3 regions of the Ideonella sp. sgz306126 genome follow, and region 1 is predicted to be linked to each of the others. Evidence: predicted binding sites of a transcription regulator. Region 1 holds the regulator's gene; each other region holds the start of a gene.
The links. The regulator FNR, encoded in region 1, switches genes on or off when oxygen is low (the NO sensors DNR and NnrR bind a similar motif). The targets are predictions, from matches to a motif close to TTGATNNNNATCAA.
Positions count from the first base shown of each region.

Region 1 (5,836 bases):
CAAGTAAGAAACGAGGCTGGCCATGGATTTCGACATCAACGTGGCGCGCAGCCTGATCACCCTGGTTTCGCTGATGATGTTCATCGGCCTGATCGGGTGGACTTGGGCGGCCCATCGCAAGGCGGCCTTCGATGAAGCGGCCCAGCTGCCATTCCTCGATGACGAGCAGTCTGTGGAGCTTTCCGAACGGAAGTGATGTGTACGGGAGCGGACCGGATCTGCTCCCGACCGACTGGAGAACGACATGAGTGACTTTTTCAACAGCGGCTGGTCCATCTTCGTGGCCACCGTTGTCATCGTGGGCCTGATCGCCTGCCTGGCCTTGCTGATCTTCGGGAGTCGCCAGCATGTGGTGGCCACCGACAACAGCACTGGCCACGTCTGGGATGAAGACCTGAGGGAGATGAACAACCCGTTGCCACGCTGGTGGATGGGGTTGTTCGTGCTGACCGTGGTCTTTTCCGCCGTCTATCTGTTCCTGTTCCCGGGCCTGGGAAGCAACCCTGGGGTCCTGAAGTGGAGCGAGGATGGTCAATGGCAAGCCGAACAAGACAAGGCCCGCGCGGCGATGGCGCCGGTGTATGCCGGATTTGCAAATCTGACCGCCGAGCAGTTGGCCAAGAACCCGCAGGCCATGGCCATCGGTGAGCGTCTGTTCGTCAATACCTGCGCGCAATGCCATGGATCGGATGCCCGCGGCAGCAAGGGCTTCCCCAACCTGACCGACAACGACTGGCTCGGTGGCGATGGCAGCCCGGCCTATATCGAGACCACCATTCTCAATGGGCGCACGGGTGTCATGCCGGTGATGGCGCCGGCGGTCGGGACGGCGGATGACGTGCACAACGTGGCCAACTACGTGTTGAGCTTGTCGGGCGCGGCGCACAGTTCGGTCGCGGCGGAATTGGGCAAGCCCAAGTTTGCAGCCTGCGCGGCCTGCCATGGCGCCGACGGCAAGGGCAATCATGCGATCGGTGCCCCCAACCTGACCGACAACATCTGGTTGCATGGCTTCGGCGAAGATGCCATCACGGCGATGGTCAACAATGGCAAAACCAACGTGATGCCGCCTCAAGGTGCTCGGTTCACGCCGGAACAATTGAAGGTGCTGGTCGCCTACGTCTGGAATTTGTCCCACAGCACAAAGGTCGCCGCTCAGTAAGGTAAATTGGCAGCATGAGCGATACCCCCGCCCCTATTCAGTCGACTCCGATCCACCAATCTCCTCCGGACGACGACAGCGTTGAGGCGCTGGTATCGCTCTATCAGAAGCAGAAGAAGATTTACGCCCGTGCGGTATCGGGCGTGTTCGCCAAATGGCGCTGGGCGCTGGTCTGGTTCACCCAGGTTTTGTTTTACAGCGTCCCTTGGCTGACTTGGAATGGTCGGCAGGCGGTGTTGTTCGACCTGATTTCAAGGCGCTTCTATATTTTCGGGTTGGTCTTGTATCCGCAAGACCTGATCTATTTGTCAGCGCTGCTGATGATCTCGGCCTACGGCTTGTTCTTGTTCACGGCCGTGGCGGGGCGACTGTGGTGTGGCTTTGCCTGCCCGCAGACGGTCTACACCGAGATCTACATGTGGATCGAGCGCAAGTTCGAGGGAGACCGCCCTCAGCGCATGAAGCTTGACGAAGGCCCCTGGACTGCCAACAAGCTGTGGCGAAAGGGCGGTAAGCAAGCCAGCTGGATCCTCTTCGGCCTGTGGACGGGCTTCACGCTGGTGGGCTATTACACGCCGATCAAGCAACTCGCCGCCGAGGCGGTCACGCTCAGCTTTGGCCCTTGGGAATGGTTCTGGGTGCTGTTCTATGGCTTTGCGACCTACGGCAACGCAGGCTACATGCGCGAGCAGGTCTGCAAATACATGTGTCCGTATGCGCGCTTCCAAAGCGTCATGTTCGACAAGGACACCCTGATCATCAGCTACGACACTGAGCGGGGCGAACCTCGCGGCGCCCGGTCCAAGAAGGCCGACCCGGCGAAATTGAATCTGGGCTCCTGTGTGGATTGCGGCCTGTGCGTGCAGGTCTGCCCCACCGGCATCGACATTCGCAAGGGGCTCCAGTACGAGTGCATCGGCTGTGCCGCCTGCATTGATGTCTGCGACGGCATCATGGACAAGATGGGTTATCAGCGGGGCTTGGTGCGTTATGCCACCCAGAACGGCCTTGCGCAGCATTTCGACAAGCAGCAGATGCTTCATCGTGTGTTGCGTCCTCGCGTCTTGGTGTACACGGCCATCCTGCTGCTGATCTGCACCGCCTTTGCGGTCAGCATCACCCTGCGGAGCCCGTTCCGCGTCGACGTGGTCAGGGACCGCGCCTCGCTGGCACGCATTGTCGGCGCCGGAAACATCGAAAATGTCTACCGGTTGCAAATCATGAACAACGCCGAGAAGGCCCAGCACTATCAGGTGTCCGTTGCAGGGCTGCCTGGCATCACGGTGGCGGGAGATGACGGCCGTACCAACAGTGCAGATATTCTGGTCGGGCCCGCGGAAGCCCATTGGATCACGCTGGAAGTTCGCATTCCCTTTGAATCGAGCCAGCAGGTTGGGTCCGGGGTGCACGAGATCCACTTCAATGTCGAGCGCCTCGCCTCGGGGACGGATGGCACGCCTGCGACGGTCTCGGAGAAATCCACCTTCCTGGTACCTCGCTGAACGAATCGGAGATTGACACGATGTCGAATACCCAGGTTTCCCCTGTTGCCAGCAGATCCGAGTCCATCGAGAGTCAACGCCCATGGTGGACTTATGGGATGGTGTGGATGGTCATCAGCGGCCCGCTCTCGGTGGTCATCGCCGCCTTGATCAGCGGATACGTCGCCTGGCATGGCCAGGACCCCGTGCTGTTGCACGACGATGTGGGCCCCCCGCCATCGGCCATCAAGGCCGGAACCGATTCGCAGACCCCGGCGGAACTTGCACGCAACCACGCCGTGGTATCCAAGCACTGAATGCAGGTCTCCCCCATCGCGGGCAGGGACATGGAAGGGGGACTTGAATGAAAGTCGGCAGATCGAGCTTCGGAATACGCTTGCTGTGCGTTCTGTGGCCATCGTTCCTGATGGCCGGAGTGATGGAAATGCTGGTGTTTTCCGTCGTCGACCCGCACACGCTCCAATGGTTCGGCGGTGCCATGATCGAGTGGAGTTCAACGGCCGTCTACACGCTTGCGTTCTTCGCCTTCTGGCTGATCATCTCGACCGCGAGCGCGTTGACGCAATTGCTGGTGACCTGTCCGCCCGACAGCTTCGAGGAGCGTGCCCCTCAACTCTAGCAAGCGCTGCTCGCTTGCCTTCGATACCGGCGCCAGGGCCGGACGGACTGCCAGAATCCAGTCCGGTCTGTGTCAGCAGTTCGCGCCGTTGACCAGTTGCTGCAGTCCGGCCTGATCAACGATGCGGATATGGCGCTGCTTGACTTCGAGAAAGCCATCTTCCTGAAACTTCGAGAAGGTTCGGCTGACGGTTTCCAATTTCAAGCCGAGGTAGCTGCCGATCTCTTCGCGGGTCATCCTCAGAATCAACGAAGAGGCCGAAAAGCCTCGCGCTTCTAGGCGTTGCGTGAGATTCAACAAGAACGCCGCCAGCCGCTCCTCGGCACGCATGCTGCCCAACAACAGCATCACGCCGTGGTCGCGCACGATCTCGCGACTCATGATCTTGTGGAATTGGTGCTGGAGGTCGGTGAACTCACGCGACAAATCCTCCAACTGGCTGTAGGGGATAACGCAGACCTGAGAGTCTTCCAGCGCTACCGCATCGCAGGAATGCCGGTCGTTGCTGATGCCGTCCAGGCCCAGCAATTCGCCTGCCATCTGAAACCCGGTGACCTGATCGCGTCCGTCCTCCGACGACACGCAGGTCTTGAAGAAGCCGGTCCGGACCGCATACAGCGATTGGAACGGATCCCCCGAGTGGAACAGCGTATCGCCTCTGGCGACGGTCTTGCGGGTTGCGACCAGATCATCCAGCCGGTCCAAATCGTTCCTGCCCAAGCCCACGGGCAAGCACAGCTCCCGCAGGTTGCAACTGGAACAGGCCACCTTGAAGGCCTCAGGCTTCACACGCAGCGAATCAGTCATGATGACGATTATCGCTTGAGGGGAAAGTTTGCGGCAGCCCCACGCACGCGGCGTCGCAGGATTCAAACAACGTGCGAGGCAGGGTCTTTCCCGGCACGCAAACGCCAGCTGCCTTGAGACACATCAAGGCTCAGCCCCCCCACTTTGGCACCATCGCGCCATGGAACTTGTTGCCTCCGCACCACCGATCGGGTTGCCCACAGACTTGCTGGAGCGTTTTGACGTTCCCGGGCCCCGCTACACCTCCTACCCGACCGCAGATCGCTTTGTGGAGGCCTTCACAGCGGGCGATTACCAGCGCGCGCTGACGCAGCGCAGCGAAGGCGCCCAGGTCGGGGGCAAGCAGCCGCTGTCGATCTATGTCCACATCCCGTTCTGTGAGTCGGTCTGCTATTACTGCGCCTGCAACAAGGTCATTACCAAACACCATGACCGCGCCGCCGAGTATCTGAGCGCGCTCGACATCGAGATCGGGCTTCACGAGAAGGTGCTGGGCGACCAGCAGGTGGTGTCGCAAATTCACTTCGGGGGCGGGACACCGACGTTTCTGAGCGATGCCGAGTTGTCCGGACTGATGGAGCGGCTGCAACAGGCCTTTCGCGTCGCACCCGGTGCCGAGATCTCGATCGAGGTGGATCCTCGCACCGCTTCGCCGTTGCGCTTGGCGGCTTTGCGGAAGATGGGCTTCAACCGGATCAGCTTCGGGGTGCAGGATTTCGATCCCGAAGTCCAGAAGGCAGTCCATCGGGTCCAGTCCTTCGAGAGCATCCGCGATCTGATGCACGCGGCTCGCGAACTGGGGTTCGAGTCGATCAATGCCGACCTGATCTACGGCTTGCCGAAGCAGACCCCGACCTCCTTCGCCCGCACCGTGGCGCAGATCAGCGAACTCCGACCCGATCGCATCGCCTTGTATTCGTACGCACACCTGCCGCAGCGCTTCAAGCCGCAGCGCCGCATCGATGCGAGTCAATTGCCCCCGCCGGACCATCGTATCGCGATGCTGTCCGGGGCGATCGCCGGTTTTCTCTCCCATGGCTACACCTACATCGGCATGGACCATTTCGCGCTGCAGGGCGACTCGCTGGCGGCGGCCAAGCGCCAAGGGCGACTGCACCGGAACTTCCAGGGCTACAGCACGCAACCCGATTGCGACCTGATCGGGCTGGGGGTGTCGTCCATCGGCCGCATGGGGGCGACGTACAGCCAGAACGCCAAGACCCTGCCGGAGTATTACGACGCGTTGCGGCAAGGGCAGTTTGCGATCGTGCGAGGCTTGGCGCTGACCCGCGACGACCTGCTGCGACGCGCCGTCATCATGGCGATCATGTGCCAGGGCCGCCTGGAGTTCGAATCGATAGAACTTGCCCACCTGATCAAGGTGCCCGAGTACTTCCGCAACGAACTTGAGCAACTCAAGCCCTATGTCGAGATGGGTCTGGTCACGCTGGACGCCGGCGCCGTGCAGGTCACGGCGCAGGGCTGGTTCTTCGTGCGGGCCATCGCCATGGTTTTTGACAAGCATTTGCAGGCGGATCGCGTTCGCGAGCGGTTTTCGCGCATCATCTGAGGGTGAACTTCACCCTGATCTTCAGCGCGCTGCTGATGGGGCTGGCCGGGTCGGTGCATTGCGTGGCGATGTGCGGTACCGCAAGCACCGCGGCGGTTCGCGCCTGCGGGCGCTCGCGCCCCCTTCTCGCTGCCTGGGCCTTTCATCTGGGGCGCGTGCTGGGCTATGCCGCCGCG
Region 1 covers NZ_JBVYWP010000004.1:403,372-409,207, reverse strand. Annotated here, with positions in the region: gene ccoO (cytochrome-c oxidase, cbb3-type subunit II) at 1-7, shown strand, start outside; gene AC0N04_RS14300 (cbb3-type cytochrome oxidase subunit 3) at 23-196, shown strand; gene ccoP (cytochrome-c oxidase, cbb3-type subunit III) at 245-1,162, shown strand; gene ccoG (cytochrome c oxidase accessory protein CcoG) at 1,177-2,664, shown strand; gene AC0N04_RS14285 (nitrogen fixation protein FixH) at 2,685-2,960, shown strand; gene AC0N04_RS14280 (hypothetical protein) at 3,041-3,283, shown strand; gene fnr (fumarate/nitrate reduction transcriptional regulator Fnr) at 3,356-4,090, opposite strand; gene hemN (oxygen-independent coproporphyrinogen III oxidase) at 4,251-5,660, shown strand; gene AC0N04_RS14265 (sulfite exporter TauE/SafE family protein) at 5,663-5,836, shown strand, end outside.

Region 2 (5,836 bases), on a different contig from region 1:
GGACTTGCCGCTGCCATTGGCGCCCCGCAGCCAGGTCAGCCCGGTGCCCAGTTCGGCCGACCAGCCGGTGAACACATGGCGCCGCGGCCAGGAAAAGCTCAGTTCCCGGATCTCCAACACAGCCCCCGTCATCGCATCACCTCCGACGCCAGCGCCAACAGCAGCACCAGGCTGATCCACCAGCGGCTCGCCGCTTCGCTGTCCCTGCCCGGCGCGGCCAGCACCCCGAGGGACGACAGCGCCACTGCGATGCCCCAGGCCAGCAGCACCGGTCCGCGGACCAGGCCCGCCGGAGCGGCGACGCACAAAGCGGCCGACAGCCCCAGCGCGCCGATGCCGAGAGGCGCCAGCAGCACGGCGCGCCGCCCCCGCTCGACGACGAGCGCACTCAGCGGCAACGTGGCCACGGCCGCCTCCAGCATCGGCACCAGGCCTTGCCGGCTCAGCGTGTTCAGGCGCGGCACCCAGGCCAGCGCCAGCAGGCTCCAGGCGGCCAACCACCACGGCAGCGCCGACGGTCGCCAGGCCACGCCGATGGCGCAGCCGACCAGCAGCGCAGAACAGGCCACCAGCCCGGCCCCCAGGCGCCGCGCCGGACCACGCCACAAAGGCCGCAGCAGCAACGGGGTGGACCAATGCGTGGGCTCCGCGCGCCCTCCTTCGCCGGTCCGCCACGCCGGCGCCCGGAAACGCGCCCTGCGGACGCGGCGCGCCTGTTGCAGGCCGAGCACGCCCAGGCTCAGCGTGGCGAGCTGGCTCAACCCCCACAGCAGCAGCACGCTCCAGCGCGCCGGCAGCAGCCAGGCCGGACGGTGCATCCACAGGCTCAGCGCCCCGGCGGACTGCAGGGCCAGCCACGGCAGCAGGCCGACCGCGGTGACCGCCACGTCGGCACGCCACCGATCCGACCGCGTCAGCGGCAGCGCCGCTTCGGCCTCGCGCCAGCGCTGCGGCCACAGCAGAGGCCGCAGCGCGCGCAGCAACGTGACGCCGACAAGGACTTGCAGGAGCCACACCGGCCCGGCCCAGGGCGACGCGGCCCCGTCACTGAGCGCACGCCACAGCGGCAACACCGTCCAGGCCGCCAGGCTGGCCGCCGCCATCGTCGCGCCGCTGCTGGCCCCGGCCCCGACCGCCAGCGCCGACAACGCGAAATAAGCGGCCCAGCGGCGCAGGAAGGCGCGCAGCGCCCGAGCGCACCAGCGCAGGCGCATCGCGGTGTAGGACAGGGTGGCCTGTGGGACGGGCGGCGTCACGGTACGTCTGGGGGAGTCATCCGGTGGCTGCTGCCGCACCGCGGCCAGGACCGGGCCCGGCAGGCGGCAGCGGGCGCAGTATCGCCGAGCCATTCGACCCGAAACCGGTGTCGCCCGGTGCGGACACGGCACCGGCGCCGGCCGCCACGCTCAGCCCGGCGGCGGCATCCAGCGGCGCAGCCAGGGCGCCAGCGCGCCGCGGCGGGTTTTGGCCAGCGCCAGCTCATGGCGGGCGATGCTGCGCAGGTGGACCTCGTCGGGACCATCGAGAAAGCGCAGCGCCCGGCCCCAGCTCCACAGACGCGCGAGCGGCGTGTCGGGCGTCAGGCCCATCGCGCCGAAGACCTGCATGGCGCGATCCAGCACCCGGGTCTGCATCTGCGCCGTGACCAGCTTCACCGCCGCCACGTCGTGGCGGGCCGCGGCGTTGCCGTCGCGGTCCATGCGCCAGGCGGCGTGCAGCACCAGCCAGCGGGCCTGGTCGATCTCGACCCGGCTGTGGGCGATCCAGTCCTGCACGTTCGAGAAATCGCCGATGCGGCCTCCGAAGGCATTGCGCTCCAGCGCCCGCTCGCACATCAACTCGAGTGCCAGCTCGCACTGGCCCAGGCTGCGCATCGCGTGATGCACCCGGCCCGGCCCCAGCCGGGCCTGCGCCATCGAAAAACCCGCGCCTTCGGCGCCCAGGCGCTGATGTGCCGGCACGCGTACGTTGCGGAACACCAGCTCGCAATGGCCTTCCAGCGCCTGGTGGTTCATCACCGGCGGATTGCGTTCGACGCTCACGCCGGGCGCGTCCATCGGCACCAGCAACAGCGAATGCCGCGCGTGCGACTCGGCCACCGGCGACGCATCGGACACGCCCATCACCACCGCCAGCCGGCACAGCGGGTGGGCCGCGCCGGTGATGAACCATTTGCGGCCGTTGAGCAGGTAGTCGTCGCCGTCGCGGACGATGCGCGTCATCAGCTGGGTCGGGTCCGACGACGCGGTATCGGGCTCGCTCATGGCGAAGCACGAGCGGATGCTCCCGTCCAGCAACGGATCCAGCCACTGCCGCACCTGCTCGGGCGAGGCGAACATCTGCAGCAACTCGATGTTGCCGCTGTCCGGCGCGTTGCAGTTGAAGACCTCGGCGCTCCACGGCACCCGGCCCATGATCTCGGCCAGCGGCGCGTAATCCAGATGGCTCATCCGGGTGCCAGGCTGATGCGGTGTCAGCGACGGCAGGAACAGGTTCCACAGGCCGGCCTCGCGGGCCTGCCGCTTGAGCCCTTCCATCAAGTCCAGCGGGAAGACGCCCGCGTCTTCCCAGCGGTGCCACTCGGGCAGGCTCGGCAGCACCAGGTCGTCCATGAAACGCCGCAGGCGCGCTTGCCCATCCTGGCTCCGTGCAGAGGCCTCGAAATCCATCGCCGCAGTCTGCTCCCAAACCGGGGCAGCAGCGAGGGGGCCCGCTCCGCCCCGCCGCACGAGGCTGATCTGGGTCAAGCCGGATCCGGGCTGTGGCGCTCGCGCACAGGGATGACGGCCCCGGCACAGTGCCCTCCGACCGACCGCGCCCGCGGCGTCGGTCACGAGGATTTTCAACTCGGCCAGCGTGATCGGGTCGCCACGGCGCGCCAGACCATGCACACTTAGGCCCTGTGACCCACCCCACCATCCCCATCCAAGCCCCGTCCTCGGCGCCGAACTGCGGCAGCTGCCACAGCCACGACGCCGGCGGGCCAGCCTGCCGTCCCGCGGGCATGTCGCCCTGCCTCGCTCCGTCGCTCAGCGGTCCGCCCGAGCAACTGCAGCAGGTGCTGGTCTCGCTGGCGCAGGCGCTGGCCCCGGCGACCGGCGACGGCGTGCCCGCGTCGACGCCGGTGAACTCGCTGGTGCGCGCGCTGCGGCTGGGCGATGGCGAAGCCGAGCTGCAGTTGGACATCACCCGCCATGGTTGCGGCATGCAGCTGGCCGACACGGCCTTCCAGACGCTGCGCCAGGTGCTGCCCGACACCGACATCTACGTCCGCTTCGCCGATTGAAACGCTGCGAACGGCAGCGCTAAGATCCGCGCCATCCCCCCCTGCCGCAGGTACCGTCATGCCCTCACCACTCGCCACCCTTCCCGCCGGCCTGATGCTGCTCTGCGCCGTGGCCCTGCCGGCGGCGGCCGAAAGTCTGGCGTCCTCGGCGTCCAGCCAGATCTCGGAATCGGTCGGCAGCCTGTCGAATTCGGTGCAGGGCTCCAGCAATGCCTCGTCGGGCGAGCGGCCGGTGGCCGAAGGGAACTATCGCGTCGTCGAACTGGCGACCGCGCCGGACCAGCCAGGCCAGTTGCGCCTGAGCCTGCAAGCCCAGGCCGCGACCGGGACCCGGCCGGGCGATGGGATGATCTACCTCGAACTGCCCCAGACGGTCGCCGTGCAGCAGCATCTGGCGGCGGGCCAGCTGATCACGGCCCACCTGCGGCCGTATGGCGTCGAGTTCGCGCAAGCCGACACCCAGCGCGCCTTCTACCTGCTGCTGGACGACGCCTCCCTGCGCGAACTGCCGAGCCACGCCGTCACCCTTTGACGCGGCCCGACGTCCCCCGGTGGAGCCGCCGCCCGGCTGGCCTGATGCTGGCCTGCATCACCGGGCTGAGCCTGGTCGGCAGCGCCCGAGCGGCCTCATTGGCCTTCTGCGACGGCCAGCCGACCCACGACGCGGTTCAGCAGGACCGTCTGCTGCGCTTCGCGGCTGTGATCCGCAGCGAGCTCGACGCCTCCGGCCAGCGCGTCGCGCTGCTCGCCCGATCCGGGCTGGACCTGCGACGTTTCGGTCTGCGCTACTCGCACACCGGGGTCAGCCTGCGCGACGGCGACCGCACGCCGTGGTCGGTGCGTCAGCTGTACTACGCCTGCGATGCGCACCAGTCTCGCCTCTACGACCAGGGCCTGGCCGGCTTCGTGCTCGGCGCCGACGACGCCGATCTGGGCTATGTGTGGGCGCTGCTGCTGCCTCCGGAGCCGGCTGCCGCGCTGGCGCAGACCGCGCTGGACACGCGCCAAGCACTGGCCTTGCTCGACCCGCGCTACAGCGCCAACGCCTACCCGTTCAGCCTGCGCTACCAGAACTGCAACCAGTGGACGGTCGAGCTGCTGGCTTGGGCCTGGGGCGCGGCGCCGGCCGCGGCGCGTGAGGACCTCGGCGCGCCAGCGAGTTCGTCCCGAGCCCTCGCCCAACACTGGTTGCAGGCGCATCGTTACCGACCCACCGACATCCACGCCGGCGCATGGCTGGGCCTGGGCGCCTTCATTCCCTGGGTGCACGCCGACGACCACCCGCCCGAGGATCTCGCCCAGGCCACCTACCGGGTCAGCATGCCGGCCAGTGTCCAGGCCTTCGTGCACGAGCGCTGGCCCGCCACGCAGCGCATCGAGTTCTGCCATGACCAGCGCCAGGTCGTGATCCACACCGGATGGACCCCGCTCGGTCCGGGTTGCCAGGCGAGTCCCGGCGACCGCGTGGTGAGCCTGCTCGACCCTCCGCTGCCCGCCGGCACGTCGGCCGCGCGCTGACCCGCGCAGGCCGTTCCGTCAGATCTTCGGCCAGGCGACGCCCACGCCGTTGCGGCCGGCCGATTTCACCTCGTACAGCGCGCGGTCGGCCCGCACCAGCACCTCGTCGATGCCGGCGTCACCGGCGCTCACCGCGCTGACGCCGATGCTGGCGGTGATCGCCAGGTCCCGCCCCTCGTGGTTCAGCACCGACAACTCCAACAGCGTCCGCAGCCGGCGCGCCAGCGCCAGCGCTTCGTCGATCTGGGTGTCCGGCAGCAGGATCACGAATTCCTCTCCGCCGCTGCGTGCCACCAGGTCGATCTGGCGGGCCTGCTGCTGCATCAAGGCCGTGACATGGCGCAGCATCGCGTCGCCGGCCGCGTGGCCCCACTGGTCGTTGATGCGCTTGAAATGGTCCAGGTCCACCGCCAGCACGCTGCAGCGGGCTTCCGGGTGGCGCCGGACGCGCTCCAGCGCCTGGGCCAGCTGGTGCATCAGGCTGCGCCGGTTGGCGAGGCCGGTCAGCTCGTCGGTGGTGGCCTGGCGCTGGAGTTCGCGGCTGAGCTGAACCCGGTCCGTCACGTCCTCGAAGCTGGTGTAGACTTGGTGCAGTTGGGCACCGCGATAGACCGGGGTGGCGCTGACGACGATCCACACCTGCCGGGTGCTGCCATCGTCGGCCGGGTCGCGCAGGTCGGTCACCACGCCCATCAGGATGTTGCGGATCTCCCGGCCGGTGCGCAGCGCGACCATCGCTGGATGCTGGTCGCCTGGCAGGTCGCTGCCGTCCTCGCGCACGGCCCGCCAGCGCGGGTCGAACGGGCTGCGCCCCTGCAACTGGTCCAGCGTCAGGTCCAGGATGCGCAGCGCCGCCGGATTGGCCGCGGTGATCCGCCCCGACATGTCGTGGTAGACCACGCCTTGCGGCACCGTCTCGAACAAGGTCCGGTAGGTTTCCTCGCGGTCCTGCAGCTCGGCCTCGATGCGCCGGCGTTCGGAGATGTCGCTGAGCACGCCGGTCCACACCACCTCGCCGTCCGTGCCGGGCTG
Region 2 covers NZ_JBVYWP010000001.1:327,418-333,253, forward strand. Annotated here, with positions in the region: gene AC0N04_RS01505 (ABC transporter ATP-binding protein) at 1-132, opposite strand, end outside; gene AC0N04_RS01510 (hypothetical protein) at 129-1,256, opposite strand; gene AC0N04_RS01515 (acyl-CoA dehydrogenase family protein) at 1,407-2,669, opposite strand; gene AC0N04_RS01520 (iron-sulfur cluster assembly protein) at 3,005-3,286, shown strand; gene AC0N04_RS01525 (hypothetical protein) at 3,345-3,818, shown strand; gene AC0N04_RS01530 (DUF2145 domain-containing protein) at 3,863-4,804, shown strand; gene AC0N04_RS01535 (GGDEF domain-containing protein) at 4,823-5,836, opposite strand, start outside.
Region 2: AC0N04_RS01520 (iron-sulfur cluster assembly protein) is a predicted target of FNR. The motif match lies at 2,734-2,747, and genes of this name have one in related genera.

Region 3 (5,836 bases), on a different contig from region 1:
GGTCGGGTTCGGGTCGGCGCCGGGCAGGCCTCCGAACGCCGCGCAGGTGCCCACGGCCACCACCGCGGCGGCGTGCTGCACCGTCTCGGACAACAGCGCCAGGTTGGTCTGGCCGGCGATCATCGAGTAGACGCCGCCGTCGGCCGTCGGGACCGAGCCGTCGACGACGACGATGTACTTGCCCTCGTTCTCGCGCATCGACCGGCGGCGCGCGTTCTCGGCCGCCTCGCCGGAGGCCGCCTGCAAGGTGTGGTGGTAGTCCAGCGAGATGAAGTCGAAGATCAGCTCCTCGAGGCTGGGGCTGAACGACCGGGTCAGCGATTCGGTGCAGCCGGTGCATTCCTGGAAGGACAGCCAGATGACGGCCTGGCGGCGGGCCTGCGCAAGCCCCTCGGCGATCGCGCCGGCGGCCGAGGGCGGCAAGGCCATCAGCGAACCGAGGTAGCTGGCGTACTTCAGAAACACCCGTCGCGACACGCCCTGCTCGCGCAGCAGGTCGCCCAGTGTCTTCACCTCAGCCATGGGCCGTCTCCTGGCGGCTTGCCGCCGCAACATCGTCCGCCAGGCGGCGGGCTGCCTCGCCGATGTCGAGCGGGTGGGCGAGCAGCAGCTCGGGCACCCGCGCCACCACGATCTGCTCCGCCACGGTGTGGTCCTGGCCGTCGGCGTGACGCAGCCACCAGACCCCGGCGTAAGCGGTCTCGCTGACCTCGCTCGGGCCGGCGAGGTCCAGCCGCACCTCGACCTCGCCCCGCCCCAGTTGCCGGCGCAAACGATCGCGTTCGGGCTCGCCCAGCGGCAGGCTTTGCAGGTCGATCGCCTCGCTGAACAGCGGATCGCGGGCCAGCAGCGCGAGCAGGCGCGCCACCTCGTTCAGCACGGCCCAGACCACGCCGGGGCCTGGCGCTGGCGGGATGGCCGGCGGGGTCAGCAGCGGGTCCATCGCGCAAGCACCTCGTCGACCGCGTGGCACAAGGGGCCGATCGCCGCGGCCACCGCCGGGGACGGCGCCAGCGCGAGCGCGGTGCTGGCCGGCTCGACCGCCACCAGCGCGCGGCGCGCCGGCAGGTGGCCGCACAGCGCGGCGGCCGCCATCAGGTCGAACAAGGCCACTTCGTGCGCACTGCGCTTGCGCCCGCCGAGCTGGGCGTCCATGGCCTCGCCCTCGAAGACGCGCACCGTGCCGGGCGCCGCACCGAACGTGGCCGCGTCGACCGCGATGAACGCGCGCGCACGCTCGATCTGCGGCAGCAGGCTCAGGCCGATCGTGCCGCCGTCCTGGAACCGGACGCCCGGCCGGGGCGCCAGCGCGTCCACCGCCAGCGGGCCGGCGGCGTCATCGCCCAGCAGGCGGTTGCCCAGACCCAGCACCAGGATGTCATCGAAATCCGGCATGCGTGCCTCGCCCAGCCCCGAGGGTCGGAGCCTGGGGCGACAGTAGGGACCTTGACAGGCTGCGTGGTTGACATTCGTCAAACAACCGGCAGCCCAACCGGGGCCTATGATGTCCTTAGGGGGGCTGCGGCCGTCGGCGCGTGGCGACCTCCGGAGGGAGGCGGCGCGATGTGCCTGGCGATTCCGATGCGCGTGCTGGCCGTGGACGGGCTGGCGGTGCGCTGCGAGGCGCGGGGCGTGGAGCGCCTCGCCAGTCTGTTCCTGCTGCAGCACGAGACCGTGGTGCCGGGCGACATGGTGATGATCCACCTCGGCAACGTGGTCCAGAAGGTGTCGGCCGAGGCGGCCCGGGAGGCCTGGGCGCTCTACGACCAGATGCTGGCGCTCGCGCCGGAGGGCGCGACCGATGCCGGCGTCGGCCGCGGGGCGACGTGATGCGATTCAGGCCGGCCGCAGCGGCTGGAAGACGGCGTCGCCGGGAAGGCCGGCGTCGCTGAACACGGCGCTCGCACCGATCTCGTTCAGGATTTGCAGCGTTTCGCGCTGGTTCGACACCAGGCGCCAGTTGGTCGGTTCAACCGGCGCCTCGGCGGCGGCGCCGGGCCGCACCAGCGACATCAGCGCCGCCTGCAGCACGTCGGGGTCGGGGTCATGGATCACCCAGCCGTCGTTGGCCATCGCGGCGTCCTGCAGCCCCAGCAGCGCGCACAGGCGTTGCTTGGCGCCGACGCTGGCCGCGTCGGCGTCGCGCGACTGGCGCACCCAGGCCTCGACCCGCTCGTCCACCAGTGTCCCGCCGCGCAGCAGCGGAGTTCGTCCCGGCGCCCAGGCTTCGGGTGGACAGGCCTTGTGGGCCGGCTCCAGCGCCAGCAGCGGGTGGACTTCGGCCGGGTAGATCCGGCACACCAGCGGGCGGGTCGCGTACTGGCCGCAGGCCCCGTCGGCGCGCAGATAAGGGCAGGCGCCTTCGAGCGACACCGCCAGCACCACCACCACCCGCACCGGCAGCGAGCCACTGTGGGCAGCGAAGGAGCGGCGCCGCTTGTGGGCCGCGGCCACGTCGTCGGCGGGCGGCTCGGCCGGCCAGGGCAGGGCTTCGCACAGCACCTGCACCGGGTGGCCGTCGGCCAGCCAGCGCAGCGCCTCGGCCAGGGTCAACGGAAGGCGCAGGCGCTGGCAGCAGCGGGCGCACTGGGTGCAATCGAAATCCAGGTTCACGGCGGCGATCATGCCTCACCCTTCGCCACCGGCCGCGGGTGGTCCGGGCGATGAACCTCCAAGGTCGTCGACAATGGGCGCTGGCGGGACCCGGTGGTGCCGCTCAAGGGTGATGCATGTCCGAGTCGCGTTCGCCGGCGCCGTGGCGTTGGCTGGTTCGTTTGTGGGGGTGGGTCGATGCCAGCCGCCGCCTGGTCTTCAATTTGCTGTTCCTGCTGATCGTGGTGCTGGCGGTGGCGGCGGCGCTGAAGTCGCACCCCGAGCCCTTGCAGCGCAAGACCACGCTGGTGCTCGATCTCTCCGGCCAGATCGCCGAGCAGCGCAAGGGCAGCCTGAAGGATTCGGTGCTGGAGCAGACCCAGGGCGATGGCCCGCGGCTGATGCTGCTGCGCGACGTGCTGGCGGTGCTGGACCATGCGGCCAAGGACCCGGACATCAGCCAGGCGGTGCTGGAGCTGGACAATTTCGAAGGGGCCGGCCTGCCCACCTTGCGCGAAGTGGCGGCGGCGATCGACCGCTTCAAGGCCACCGGCAAGCCGGTGGTGGCCTGGGCGTCGAGCTACGACCAGCGCCAGTATTTCCTGGCCGCCCACGCCACCCAGGTGCTGATGCACCCGATGGGCATGGTGTATTTCCGCGGCTACGGCCAGTTGCGCAACTACTACCGCGATGCGCTGGACAAGCTGGGCATCACCGCGCACCTGATCCGGGTCGGCATCTACAAGAGCTTCGCCGAGCCCTACATCGCCAACAGCCCGTCCGACGCGGCGAGCGAAGCCCAGGCCTACCTCAACAATGGCCTGTGGGCCACCTATCTGTCGGGGGTCGAGTCGGCCCGCAAGCTGCCGGCAGGGGCGGTGACGGCCTACATCGACCATGCCGACACCTTGCTCGCACAGGCCGGCGGCAACGCGGCGCAGGCCGCACTGACGGCCCACCTCGTCGATGGCCTGAAGAGCGCTGACGAACTGGATGCGGTGCTGCTCGAGCATGGCGCCAAGTCCGACCAGGGCCACGGCTACCGCCGGATCTCGTTCGACGACTACCTCGGCCGCCTGCCGGCACCGGACGGCGCCGGCGCCGACGAGGTGGGAGTGATCGTCGCCGAGGGCGAGATCGTCGACGGCTCGGCACCGTCCGGCACCGTGGGCGGCTTGTCGACCGCGGCACTCATCCGTCAGGCGCGCGAGGACGATCACATCAAGGCGCTGGTGTTGCGCGTCAATTCGCCCGGCGGCAGTGCCTTCGGTGCCGAGCTGATCCGCCGCGAGCTGGAGCTGACCCGCAAGGCCGGCAAGCCGGTCGTGGTGTCGATGGGCGACGTCGCGGCCTCGGGCGGGTACTGGATCGCGACGGCGTCCGATCAGGTGCTCGCCGACCCGGCCACCGTCACCGGCTCGATCGGCGTGTTCGCGCTGCTGCCCACCGGCGAGAAGGCGCTGGACAAGCTGGGCGTGCACGCCGAGGGCAGCGCCACCACCTGGCTGGGCAATGCCGGCGACCCGCGCCGCGCGCTGGACCCGCGCTACGAGGCGATGATGCAGTCGCTGATCAACCACACCTATGCCGACTTCACCGGCCGCGTCGCGCAGGCCCGCAAAACCACGGCCGATCGCATCGATGCGGTGGGCCAGGGCCGCGTCTGGACCGGCGCGCAGGCCAAGGACCGCGGCCTGGTGGACACGCTGGGCAGCTACGGCGACGCGCTGAAGGCGGCCGCCAAGCTGGCCAAGCTGCCGGCCGGCTACCGGGTCACCTATGTGGAGGCCGAGCCGGGGCGCGTCGAGCGCCTGCTGGAGTCGCTGCAGACCGAAGCGGCCGACCTGCTGGCCCGGCAGTTCGACCTGAAGGTGATGCCGGCGGCGGTGCCGGTGCGCGTCGGCCTGCAGGTCCAGCACGACCTGGGCTGGCTGGCCGAGATGGGGGGGCAGCGTCGGCCCTTCATGGCGCTGACGCATTGCCTCTGCACGGCGCCGTGACCCGCTGAGCGCGGCGCCGTTCGGCGCCGCGCTCAGCGCACCGTGCCTTCCATGCCGGGCTCGATCGGCGGCTTGGCGGCGACGCGGGCGGCCATGTCGGCGCGCAGCCGCTTGAGTTTTTCGCGCGGATCTTCCTGGCCGTCGGCTTCGTGCAGCTTCATCTCGCCGATGAAGCGGCTGGGCACGCCGGCCACGGTCTCGCGGCCCTTCTTGCGCCGGCGCAGCGTGCTGACGACCAGCGAGCTGCGGGCGCGGGTGATGCCCACGTACATCAGCCGGCGCTCTTCTTCGAGGCGCTCCGGCGTCATGTCCTCGCCTTCGGACTTGAACGGCAGGATGCCTTCGTTGACGCCGGCCAGCACCACGTGCGGCCACTCCAGGCCCTTGGAGGCATGCAGCGTCGTCAGCGTCACCATGTCCTGCTCGTCGCCACGCTCGGCCAGGCTGAGGATCACGCTGATCGTCTGGGCCACGTCGAGCAGGCTCTTGCGCTCGCTTTCGGTGCCGTCGCCATCCTGCGCGATCTCGCCGCCGCAGCGCCTGGCGACCCAGTCGACGAAGTCCAGCACGTTGGTCCAGCGCGAGGCGGCGAGCTTGTCGCTGTCCTCGCTGTCGAACAGATGCTTCTCGTACTCGATGTCCTTGAGCCAGCCCAGCAGCAGTTCGCGCGCGTCCTGCGCGCCGACGCAATGGCGGGCGCGGTATTCGAGATCGTTGACGTAGCGGCCGAACTCGTGCAGCGAGCCGATCGCCTTGGCCGGCAACGCGGTGCCCAGGCTGTCGGCAAACAAGGCCTCGAACAGGCTGACTTTCCACTTCGACGAAAACTCGCCCAGCGCACCCAGCGTGGTGTGGCCGATGCCGCGCTTGGGGGTAGTGACGGCGCGCAGGAAGGCGGGGTCGTCGTCCTGGTTGACCCACAGCCGCAGCCAGGCGCACAGGTCCTTGATCTCGGTGCGGTCGAAGAAGCTCTGCCCGCCCGAGACCTTGTACGGGATCTGCGCCGCGCGCAGCTTCTGCTCGAAGGGCCGGGCCTGGAAGTTGGTGCGGTAGAGGATCGCGAAGTCGGCCGGCTTGAGCCGCGCGTCCTGGGCCATCAGCGCCTGGATGCGCGCGACGGCGCGCTCGGCCTCGTGCTCCTCGCCGTCGCATTCGACGACGCGCACCGGCTCGCCTGCCCCCAGTTCGCTCCACAGCTTCTTCGGGTAGATCTTGGGGTTGCCCGAGATCACCTGGTTGGCCGC
Region 3 covers NZ_JBVYWP010000001.1:744,435-750,270, reverse strand. Annotated here, with positions in the region: gene AC0N04_RS03445 (hydrogenase small subunit) at 1-522, opposite strand, end outside; gene AC0N04_RS03440 (hydrogenase expression/formation C-terminal domain-containing protein) at 515-943, opposite strand; gene AC0N04_RS03435 (hydrogenase maturation protease) at 928-1,395, opposite strand; gene AC0N04_RS03430 (HypC/HybG/HupF family hydrogenase formation chaperone) at 1,564-1,830, shown strand; gene AC0N04_RS03425 (YkgJ family cysteine cluster protein) at 1,837-2,625, opposite strand; gene sppA (signal peptide peptidase SppA) at 2,730-4,592, shown strand; gene AC0N04_RS03415 (ATP-dependent helicase) at 4,625-5,836, opposite strand, start outside.
Region 3: AC0N04_RS03430 (HypC/HybG/HupF family hydrogenase formation chaperone) is a predicted target of FNR. The motif match lies at 1,463-1,476, and genes of this name have one in related genera.